DNA from 2 places in the Variovorax multivorans genome. Region 2 is predicted to be linked to the other one. Evidence: riboswitches for the same ligand, from Rfam matches in the RefSeq annotation. Region 2 holds a riboswitch; the other holds the start of a gene.
The links. A riboswitch is a leader RNA that binds a small molecule or an ion and turns the genes downstream of it on or off. The one in region 2 is predicted to bind thiamine pyrophosphate.

Region 1 (5,856 bases), on a different contig from region 2:
TCATGTATATCGCGCAGAATCGACGGCTGCCCGGCCATGCCATCGACAACTCCCATCACCGAACACGCATCCAGGCCGCTGCTGAAGCGGTTCCGTGACTATTGGATCGAGGCGCCCAACGCCAATCCGCTGGTGGACCAGAGCCTGGCGCGCGCCTATGTGATCGACACGCGGGACACGCCGTTGTCAGCCGCCGTCACGGCCGCGGTGTTCTGGATCCTGTTCCTCGTTCTCACCGGCAACCGCGGCACGCTCGTGTGGGCCGTGCTGGTGCACGCGATGCAATGGAACATGCACCGCCACCTGCACCGGCTGGATCCGGCCGCCATCGATGCAGCCACTGCCGCGCGCACGCGCCGGCGGCTGGAGTTGCGCATGCTGTTCCCGGGGCTGGTGTGGGCGTTGGCGCCGTGGCTGTTCTTCCCGCATGGCGACCTTGCCCACATCCTGCTCATGTACTTCTTCGTGAGCGGCACGACCAGCGTGATCATTGCCGCGCTTGCCCAGTGGTGGCTGGCCGCCTTGTGCTTCGGCGTCCCGGTGTTCCTGAGCCTGGCGCTGCGGCTGGTGCTGGAGCCGGGCAGCGTGACGGTCATCATGGGGTGCCTTGCGGTGTCGCAGCTGGTGGCGGCCCTGCACTATGCGCGCAAGCAGAACCGGCTGATCGTCGGCTCCATCGAGAACGGCTTCGAGAACGCGCGCCTGGCCGAAGCGCTGTCGCGCCAGCTCGACCACGTGGCACAGCTCGCCGCGCAGCGCGCCCGCATCTTTGCGGCCGCCAACCACGACCTGCGCCAGCCCATGCATGCGCTGGCCATCTTCGTCGACGCGCTGGACACGCGCAATCCGCCCACGGCCGAGAACCTGCGCTTCATGCGCGACAGCGTAGATGCCCTGCGCGGCTCCATCGATGCGCTGCTGGACATCGCGCAGCTCGACGGCGGCGTGGCGCCCGTTCGCCCCGAGCCGATGCGCCTGCAGCCGCTGTTCGATGCGCTGCACGGGCGCTTTGCGGCGCTGGCCGCGGCCAAGGGGCTGCGCCTGCGCGTGCGCCCCACGCAAGCCGCGGTGCAGGCGGACGCGCGCATGCTCGCGCGGCTGCTCGGCAACCTGGTGGACAACGCGATCAAGTACACCCCCTCGGGCACCGTGCTGGTCTGCGCCAGGCATGTGACGTCGGGCGCTTGGCGCATCGAGGTGCGCGATTCCGGCGTGGGCATCGACGCGCGGCACCAGGCGCAGGTGTTCGAGGAGTTTTTCCAGATCGACAACCCCGGGCGCGACCGCAGCCGCGGGCTCGGGCTGGGCCTGTCGCTGGTGGCGAGCATGGCGCAGGTGATGGGTTCGCGCATCCGGGTGCGCACCGCACCGGGCCGCGGCAGCACCTTCTCGCTGGTGCTCGACGAGACGGCCGCGCCACCGGCAGATGACGACCTGGCCGTGCCGGCCGGGCCAACGGAAGAAGCTGCCGCCCTTCGCATCCTGGTGCTCGACGACGAGCAACCCGTGCGCGAGGCCATGCGTTCGCTCCTGTCCGCCTGGGGCCACGAGGTGGTGCTGGCGGCCAACCCGCGCGAAGCCTTGCAGCAGGCCGGCGTGTTCGACCTGATGCTGAGCGACCTGCGCCTGGGCAGCGGCCTCTCGGGCCTGGCCGCCGCGCAGGCCCTGCAAGCGGTCGGCAAGGCACGCAACGTGGTCGTCCTCACCGGCGAAACCGCGCATGCGACGCGGGCGGAGGTCGAGCGCGCAGGCTATGCGCTGATCTACAAGCCGGCAGGTGCGCAGGCCCTGCAGGAAGCCATTGCCGCAAGCCGGCCTGCCTAGCCTCGGGGCTTGCCCCATCGGCACCTTGCCCGCAAGGTGTTCCAATAGCGGTCTTCATGAGCGCCAACGATCCCACCACCGGACCTTGCCCCTGCGGCCGTACAGACCGCCGCGACAAGCCCATCGGCTACGCCCTGTGCTGTGGCCGCTATCTCGACGATTTCGGGAACACGCCCGCGCCCGACGCCGAATCGCTGATGCGTTCGCGCTATTCGGCCTTCGTGCTGGAACGCGGCGAATATCTGCTCGCCACCTGGCACGCGTCGAAGCGGCCGGCCTCGATCGAGTTCGAGCCGGGCGTCAAATGGCTGGGACTGGACATCCGCTCGCGCTCGGTGCTCGATGCGGACCATGCCGAAATCGAGTTCGTCGCGCGCCAGCGCAGCGCGGCCACGGGCGCCGCCACGCGCCTGCACGAGCGCAGCCGCTTCGTGCGGGAAGGCGATCGCTGGTACTACCTGGACGGCGACCTGCAAGTACCCCTGGGTTGACGCACCGGGCCGAGGCCCGCACAATCGGCCCCGCTCCGGGGTGCACGCATGTGGCGTGCTGAGATGGCAAAGCAGCCGACCCGCGAACTTGATCCGGGTCATACCGGCGTAAGAAGAGCTGCACTCCCTGGCTTCGGTCCGTCACTCCCCCTTCCGTGACGGGCTTCCCGAAGCCCACCGAGCGATTGCGGAGCACCCTTTCCTCAACAAGGAGTGCCTCCGATGAATGCCCCCGACAAGTTCACCACGCTGCTTTCGCTCACGCGCGAGCCCTTTCCCGCGTCGCACAAGTGCGTCATTCCGGGCAGCCGGTCCGACCTGTTCGTGCCCGTGCGCGACGTTGCACTGACCAACGGCGAGACCGTGTCGCTCTACGACACCTCCGGCCCTTACACCGACCCGAAGGTCGAGATCGACGTTCGCCGCGGCCTGCCCGACGTGCGCGGCGCCTGGGTGCTGGAGCGCAACGACACCGAAAGTTACGAAGGCCGCTCGCATCACGCGCTGGACGACGGCGCCAAGAACGAAGACCGCGATGCGCAACGCCTGGCCGAACTGCGCGCCGGCGCATCGGCACTGCAGCGCACGCCGCGCCGCGCGAAGTCGGGCGCCAACGTCACGCAGATGCACTACGCGCGCCGCGGCATCGTCACGCCCGAGATGGAATACGTGGCCCTGCGCGAGAACGGCAAGCGCGAGTGGATGGCCGAGTACCTCGCCAACGAAGAGCGCGCCAGGCGCGTGATGGGCAACCCGATGGGCGCGACCATTCCGCGCATCATCACGCCCGAGTTCGTGCGCGACGAAGTGGCCCGCGGCCGCGCGATCATTCCCGCGAACATCAACCACCCCGAAGTCGAGCCGATGGCCATCGGCCGCAACTTCAAGGTGAAGATCAACGCCAACATCGGCAACTCGGCCGTCACCTCGAGCATCGAGGAAGAAGTCGAGAAGCTGGTGTGGGCCATTCGCTGGGGCGCCGACAACGTGATGGACCTGTCGACCGGCAAAAACATCCACACCACGCGCGACTGGATCGTGCGCAACTCGCCGGTGCCCATCGGCACGGTGCCCATCTACCAGGCGCTCGAGAAGGTGGGTGGCGTTGCCGAAGACCTGACCTGGGAGATCTACCGCGACACGCTGATCGAGCAGGCGGAGCAGGGCGTCGACTACTTCACCATCCACGCCGGCCTGCGCCTGCCGTTCATTCACCTCACGGCCGACCGCATGACGGGCATCGTGTCGCGCGGCGGCTCGATCATGGCCAAGTGGTGCATCGCGCACCACAAGGAGAGCTTTCTCTACACGCACTTCGAAGACATCTGCGACATCATGAAGGCCTACGACGTGAGCTTCTCGCTCGGCGACGGCCTGCGTCCCGGCTCGGGCGCCGATGCCAACGACGAGGCGCAGTTTGCCGAGCTGCGCACGCTGGGCGAACTCACGCAGATCGCATGGAAGCACGACGTGCAGACCATGATCGAAGGGCCCGGCCACGTGCCGATGCACATGATCCAGTCGAACATGGACGAGCAGCTCAAGCACTGCCACGAGGCGCCGTTCTACACGCTCGGGCCGCTGACCATCGACATCGCACCGGGCTACGACCACATCGCCAGCGCTATCGGCGCGGCCATGATCGGCTGGGCCGGCACGGCGATGCTCTGCTACGTGACGCCGAAGGAACACTTGGGGCTGCCGGACCGCGACGACGTGAAGCAGGGGATCATTGCCTACAAGATCGCCGCGCATGCGGCGGATGTGGCAAAGGGGCATCCGGGGGCTCGCTCGCGCGACGACGCGCTGAGCAAGGCGCGCTTCGAGTTCCGCTGGCAGGACCAGTTCAACCTGGGCCTCGACCCCGACACGGCGCGCGAATTCCATGACGAGACGCTGCCGAAGGATTCGAGCAAGGTGGCGCACTTCTGCTCGATGTGCGGGCCCAAGTTCTGCTCGATGAAGATCACGCAGGAAGTGCGCGAATACGCAGCGAAGAAGGGCGTGGCCGAGGCGGCCGCCATGGCCGAGGGCATGGAAGAGAAGTCGAAGGAATTCATGGCGGGCGGCGGCGAAATGTACATCCCGATCCGTTCGATAGCCTGAGCTTCCTCCTGCGAAAAGGGGGCGTTGCTACCATGGGGTCAATCACCGAACTCCGGCACCGCAATGACCCCCTTTCCTTTTTCCGCCGTTCTCTTCGATTGCGACGGCGTGCTCGTCGATTCCGAACCCATCACCAACCGCGTGCTCGCCGAAATGCTCGGCGAGCTCGGTTGGCACATCACGACCGAGGAATCGATGAACACCTTCACCGGCAAGGCGGTGAAGGACGAGGCTGCGCTCATCGAGACGAAGACCGGCGTGAGGATCACCGACGACTGGCTCAAGACCTTCCGCGCCCGCCGCAATGAGGCACTTGAGCGCGACCTCGTCGCCATTCCCCACGCGCCCGCCGCCATCCGCGAAATCCATTCAAGGCTCAAGGGCCGCATTGCCTGCGCATCGGGTGCAGACCGCCACAAGGTCGAACTGCAGCTTGCCAAGGTCGGCATGCTCGACTATTTCCAGGGCCGCATCTTCAGCGGACACGAGATGCCGCGCTCCAAGCCGTACCCCGACGTGTACCTCGCCGCGGCGGAAGCGCTCGGTGTCGACCCGAAGCGCTGCGCCATCGTCGAAGACACCGTTACCGGCGCAATGGCCGGCGTGGCTGCAGGAGCCACTGTGTTCGGCTACAGCACCGGCGAATCGGGCCACAGCGGCCCCGGCCCTCTGCTGAGCGTGGGCGCGGTGAAGGTGTTCAGCGACATGTCCGAACTGCCGGCGCTGCTTTCGGGCTACGGGCTGCAGGCGGCCTGAGTTTCTGGTGGAATGCAGGGCGCAACTCCCGAGCCGCAGGAACCACTTCCCATGACTTCCGAATACAAAACCGAGCAGCCCGATCGCAGCGAGATCGACGCGCTCACCGGCCCCGCCGTGGTCGAGTTCGGCACCAACTGGTGCGGCATCTGCAAGGCCGCGCAGCCGAACATCGCCGAGGCCTTTGCCAAGTACCCGGATATTCGCCGCATCAAGGTCGAAGACGGCAGCGGGCGTCCGCTGGGTCGTTCGTTCAACGTGCGCCTGTGGCCTACGCTGGTGTTCATGCGCGATGGCAAGCAGGTTGCGAAGCTGGTGCGGCCTGAAGACAGCCAATCCATTGCCGATGCGCTTGCGTTGATCGCGCAGCCCAGTTGACGCGTCATTCTCGGGGCGCGATCACGCCGACGGTGTCATCCGCACGCACCCCGAACGTGCCCCAAACGCCCTCCGCTACAGCCCCTGCTGCCGAAAGTCGCGAGGCGCATGCCCCGTCCACTGCAGGAACGCACGTGAAAAGCTCTTCTCGTTGCGAAACCCCACCGCCAGCGCCACCTGTTTGATCGGCCGCGTGGTGCGGCGCAGTTGGTCGATGGCCATTTCGTGGCGCACCTCGTTCTTCAGCGCCTGCAGCGAGGTGCCTTCCTCGTGCAACTGCCGGTGCAGTGTGCGGCTCGAC
Region 2 (5,856 bases):
TGCTCGACCCTGTGATGGTCGCCACCAGCGGCGACCGCCTGATCGCAGCCGAGACGGTGCAGGTGCTGGTGCGCGAACTGTTCCCGCGCGCCGTGGTCGTCACGCCCAATCTCGACGAAGCCGCCTTGCTGATCGGCCATGCCATCGATGGCGTCGATGCGCTCGATGGCGCGGCAAACGAGTTGCTCGCACTCGGCGCGAAGGCCGTGTTGCTCAAGGGCGGTCATTTGCCGGGCGACGAAGTGGTCGACGTGCTCCTGCAATCGGGCGGCGAAAGAAGGCGGCTGGCCTCCAGGCGCATTGCCAGCCGCAACCTGCACGGCACGGGATGCACGCTGTCGTCCGCCATTGCCGCGCACCTTGCGTTGGGTGCGGCGCTGCCCGAGGCGGTCGAACGGGCGCGTGCCTACATCCTCGGCGCGATGGCTGCCGGTGCGGATGTGAAGATCGGCGCGGGTCATGGCCCCCTCAACCACGGCTTTGCGCCAGTTCCGACGCACCGCCTGCCGTTGTCAGCTTCGGCCGGCTGAGCCAGGCCAGAACGAAGGTCGCCGCCAGCGTCGGCAGGGCAGAGCCGAACTGCGGCGCCCACTTGGCGAGCGCGTGGTACGCCGCGATGCCCGCGATCCAGATCAGCGCCGCACCGAGATCGATCTGGCGCGTGCCGGCCGGCGACACAGACTGGCCGCTGCCCAGCCGCCCGATGATCACGCCGTACAGCGGCACGAACACTGAGCTGAGCAGCAGCAGGAAGGGCTCCAGCGTGTGCATCGGCAGTACCAGCGCCAATGCGATGCACAGCGCGGCCAGCAGCAGGCCCCAGCGCTTCACGCTCCAGCGCGGCAGCAGGCTGTGCGTGGAGACCGAGCCCGAATAGACATCGCCATACGCGTTGTCGAGCTCGTCGATCAGGATCAGGCCCAGCGCCACCAGCCCGCCCTGCGCCAGCAGCAGCGCGGTGACGAGGCTCACGCCGGGCTCGGCCACGCTCACCACCATCACGCCCAATGCGTAGCACCAGATGTTCGCCAGCGCATAGCCGATCCAGGTGCCGCTGAACGCGCTGCCCAGCCCTCCGGCATTACGTTTGCCATGTCGCGCGTAGTCGGCCACCAGCGGCAGCCACGACACCGGCATCGCAATCACGAGGTCGAGCGCGCTGAACATGCCCATCGTGCCGTCGCCCAGGCGCGCCCAGAAGGCGTCCAGGCCCTTGGCCTGAAGCCGCGTCGCGAATTGCCATGTGAGCCAGATCAGCGACAGCACCACCAGCGGCAGGCCGAAGCGGCTCACGAAGCGCCGCACCAGCCTGACCATCGAACCCGCGAGCAGCGCCAGCAGCACCGCGCCCCACAGCAGCGTGGTCAGCACGCCGCCCCAGGCGGTGCCAAGCGAGGGGCCGACCACCGACTGGCCGATGGCCTGCGTGCCTTCCCGCATGATGACCAGCTCGAAGGTGGTCCAGCCCACCAGCTGCACGATGTTGAGCAGTACCGGCAGCCGCGCGAAGGCGCTGCCGTAGGTGGCGTGCATCAGGCCGGCGCTGGCCAGGCCGCTCTCGCAGCCCAGTCGCGCGGTCCAGGCCAGCAGACCGGCGCCGACGCAGGAGCCCAGCACGATGGCAATGACCGCATCGCGCGTGCCCACAGCCGGCACCAGGTAGGCGCCGATCTGCATCACCAGCAGGCCCACGCCGAGGCTGAACCAGAGCGAAGCATGGTCGTGCCAGCCAAACACGCGCTGGGACGCGGGCAGCGGCGTCAGCGCCTCGTTCGAGACGATCGCGTCGTTGTTGTTGTCGTTTGCCATCCATTTGCTCCAGTGCAAAAGGTTTGGCAGGTGGGCGGGGCCCCAGTGGCGCAGCCATCACGCGAGAGAACGTGAGAGGCCACCGGACCAGCTTCCCTGCGCGAGGATTACCTCAATCAGGTTCAAAGGGACTTTCTCAGCCGGACGGCAAGCCGCCCAACACCCCTAGCAAGTACGCCGCGAGGAACCCACGGCGCGGGCCGGAGTTTATCCCCTGCGGGGAAGTCGCAACAGCATGCGTGCCTTTGCGAGGAAGGGAAAACCCGTAGAACGTGCGCAGGCCACGAGAGAATCGGCGCCCAAAGAAGAACTGCCAATCAAAGAAACGGGAGCGCGCGCCGATAAGCGAGCAGGAACAAGAAATGAAGAAAGACTTGCATGGCAGATAGGGATTTCGCTGGCTCCGGCCTGCGCCGCTTCAGGGTCGACGTAGGCACCATCATCTGCGCCGTCGCGCTGTTGCAGTCGCTGCTGCTGGTGGCATTCGGCTACTGGGCCGCGGAGAAGCTGGTGTCCAGGGTGGGCACGGCCTCGCACAAGATCAACCACGACCGGGTCGAGGACAACGTGCTCGCCTTCCTCGCCAAGACCGAGGGAGTCATCCGCTCGATCGCCGACTCGCCCAGCGTGCACGCCACCGGCGAAGATGGCGAACAGACCGCCGAAATGCTCTGGACCATGCTCGAGCAGACCCCCGAGCTCGATAGCATCAACGTGGCCACCGACGACGGGCATGTGCTGATGGCCGTGCGCTACCCGACCCCGGCCATCCGGCAGGTTCTGCGCGGCCCCGACTTCAGCACTGAAACCTGGCAGTACAAGCGCTCGCCCGACGCCGAGGGCGGCGATGCGAAACAGCGCTTCGCTACGACGGCCATCTCGGCCTACCGCAGCGACTTCGATCCCGAAAAGCGCACTTGGTATCGCGAGGCTATGAAGGCGCACGGACCCGTGTGGACCCAGCCTTTCCTGATGAGCGACTCACGGGAGCTCGCAATCGGCCATTCATTGCCCAGCGCACGTGTCGACGACGAGGGTCACACACGCCAGCTGGTAATCGACGGCAACGTGTCGCTGGGGCATCTGTCGAAGCTCGTGCGCATCTTCGGCGCGCTGGGGACCGGCGAGAGCGCCTTGCTGAGCTCCGACCATCACGTGATTGCGCGCAGCGACCACCCCGACCCCGTGCGCCGGCTGGAATCGCCCGACAGCGGCGTGCTCGGCGCCCTACATGCACACATGCTCGCCGCCAGCACGGCGGACGGCGCTGACGACATGGCTTTTTCCATCGAGCACGAAGGGCGCCGCTATCTCGTACAGACGTCGCACATACCGCACACCAGGTGGCAACTTGTCAGCTGGGAGCCCGAAGAGCTACTACTGGGCGGCCTGCAGCGCATGGTGCTGTGGTCATTGCTTCTGACACTGAGCTTTCTCGGCATCGCGCTGTTCATCTCGCTGCGGCTGTCGAAGCTCGTGACCCAGCCGATCGAAAACCTCGCGCTCGTCGCGCGCCGCATCGGGCGGCTGGAGCTCGACAACCTGCCGCTCGAGCCGAGCCGGGTGCTGGAGATCCAGCATCTGAACCAGGCGTTGGACGAATCGGCGCGCAGCCTGCAGGCCTTTCGCAAGTTCGTGCCGGTGGACATCATCCGCCAGCTCGTTGCCGAGGGCCACGCGCTGGCGCCCAGCGGCTCGCCGCGCCGCATCACCGCGATGTTCACTGACGTGGAGGGCTTCACCACCATCTCCGAATCGATGGAAGCCGATGTGCTCGTGAGGCAATTGACCGAGTACTTCAACCTGGCGGCCGGCATCTTTGCGCGGCATGGCGGCGTGGTCGACAAGTTCATGGGCGACGGCATCATGGTGTTGTGGGGCGCGCCCTCCGATCTGGAAGATGCGGAATACCGGGCCTGCATCGCGGCGCTCGAACTGCATGCCGAAATGGACGTGCTCAACGGCAAGTGGCGTGACGAAGGCCTGCACGAATTCCGCACGCGCGTAGGCATCCACACCGGGCACGTGATCGCCGGCGTGCTCGGGTCGAGCAACCGGCTGTCTTACACCGCCATCGGTGATGCGATCAACGCGGCAAGCCGCATCGAGGGCGCCAACAAGGAACTGGGCACGCGCACGCTGATCTCGGAGACGACATTCGAGGGACTGGGCGGGCGGCTCGCCACGCGCCGCATCGAGGAGATGGCCGAGCTGCGCGGCAGGCAGACGCGTATGGTGCTGTACGAGCTGCTGGGGCCTAGGCAGCCCTGACCCTGCGCGCGAACGCCTCCAGCCCGTCGATGGTGATCTGGATGTGCCGCTCGAAGCTGCTGTCGAGCGGCACGGTGGTGCCGTTGTCCCATCGCAGGATGAAGGCCTTGTTGGCCAGTTGCGCCAGGTTGCGCGTGAGCACCGGGTGGTCGAGCGGGCGAATCGTGTGCACGCGCTCGCGCAGCTCCTCGGCCCAGGCCTGGGTGTTGTCCACGGGCAGGGGCGAGAACTCCATCGTCAGGAAGCCCAGCATCGCCGCGATCACGCAGTTGTAGGCCTCCAGCAGCGGCTCGCCCTCGAAGCCGGCCTCGGTCAGCGCCGCCAGCACGCCCTCGACCAGCTCGATCGGCAGGCTGCCGTTCGACACCAGCTGCGCGCCCAGCAGTTGCGCCACGTTGGGGTGGCGCCGCACCGCGGTGCGGCAGCGGCGGAACAGTTCGGCGATCCATGCCTGCCAGGCGAGCTTGCCGGGCGGCGGAGTGACTTCGGCCATGACGGTGGCGGCTACCGCGGCCAGCAGTGCCTCGCGCGTGCTCACGTGCCAGTGCACCGTGGCCGGATAGACGTCGAGCCGCGCCGCGACCTCGCGCATGCTGAAGGCGCCTAGGCCGAATTCGTCGATCTGCGCCAGTGCGACTTCGGCGATGCGCTGTTTCGTCAGGGCGCCGCCGCCAGCGGGGCGGCCGGCCGTGCGGGGCTTGGGAGGCGATTTCTTCGTCATGGTTGCGGGCATTGTGCTGCAGGTTGATTGACGGTATAAATAATATTAATTGATCACTGACTAATAAATTGCGCTGCAAGCGACGATCGCATCACCACCCGAAGGACATCCGCCATGACCCATGCCGCCATCGACCAGGCCCTTGCCGGGGCCCACCAGCGCTTCACCGAGAGCAACCCCGCCAGCCACCGCCAGTTCGAGGAGCAAGCGCGCTACATGCCTGGCGCCAACAGCCGTTCGGTGCTGTTCTACGCGCCGTTTCCGCTGACCATCGCGAAGGGCGAGGGGGCCGCGCTATGGGACGCCGACGGCCATCGCTATGCCGACTTCATCGCCGAGTACACGGCCGGCGTCTACGGCCACTCCGCGCCCGAGATCCGTGAAGCCGTCACCGAGGCGATGCAAAGCGGCATCAACCTCACGGGCCACAACCTGCTCGAAGGCCGGCTGGCAAGGCTCATCTGCGAGCGCTTTCCGCAGATCGAGCAATTGCGCTTCACCAACTCGGGCACCGAGGCGAACCTGATGGCGCTGACTGCCGCGCTGCACTTTACGGGGCGTCGCAAGATCGTGGTGTTTGCGGGCGGCTATCACGGCGGCGTGCTGGGCTTCGGCGCAAAGCCGCTGCCGACGACGGTGCCGTTCGACTTTCTCGTGTTGCCCTACAACGATGCGCAGACGGCGCGCGAGCAGATCGAGAAGCACGGCGCCGAGATCGCCGCAGTTCTGCTCGAGCCGATGCAGGGCGCGAGTGGCTGCATTCCGGGGCGCCTCGACTTCCTGCAAGCACTGCGTGAATCGGCCACGCGCGTCGGCGCGCTGCTGGTTTTCGACGAGGTGATGACCTCGCGCCTGGCGCCGCACGGGCTGGCAAACAAGCTGGGCATCCGCTCGGACCTCACCACGCTGGGCAAGTACATCGGCGGCGGCATGTCCTTCGGCGCTTTCGGAGGGCGTGCCGACGTGATGGCGCTGTTCGACCCGCGCACCGGGTCGCTGGCCCACTCGGGTACCTTCAACAACAACGTGCTGACGATGGCCGCCGGTTACGCAGG

Region 1: another riboswitch for thiamine pyrophosphate. It lies ahead of thiC (phosphomethylpyrimidine synthase ThiC); the one in region 2 lies ahead of ACSFCA_RS13195 (purine-cytosine permease family protein).

The regions. Positions count from the first base shown of each region.
Region 1 covers NZ_JBPJZL010000019.1:48,650-54,505, forward strand. The annotation lists gene ACSFCA_RS32350 (sensor histidine kinase) at 37-1,824, shown strand; gene ACSFCA_RS32355 (YchJ family protein) at 1,881-2,315, shown strand; TPP riboswitch at 2,342-2,447, shown strand; gene thiC (phosphomethylpyrimidine synthase ThiC) at 2,538-4,421, shown strand; gene ACSFCA_RS32365 (HAD family hydrolase) at 4,485-5,177, shown strand; gene ACSFCA_RS32370 (thioredoxin family protein) at 5,229-5,555, shown strand; gene ACSFCA_RS32375 (AraC family transcriptional regulator) at 5,631-5,856, opposite strand, start outside.
Region 2 covers NZ_JBPJZL010000004.1:591,998-597,853, forward strand. The annotation lists gene thiD (bifunctional hydroxymethylpyrimidine kinase/phosphomethylpyrimidine kinase) at 1-530, shown strand, start outside; gene ACSFCA_RS13195 (purine-cytosine permease family protein) at 469-1,809, opposite strand; TPP riboswitch at 1,886-1,986, opposite strand; gene ACSFCA_RS13200 (adenylate/guanylate cyclase domain-containing protein) at 2,188-4,080, shown strand; gene ACSFCA_RS13205 (TetR/AcrR family transcriptional regulator C-terminal domain-containing protein) at 4,067-4,801, opposite strand; gene ACSFCA_RS13210 (aspartate aminotransferase family protein) at 4,916-5,856, shown strand, end outside.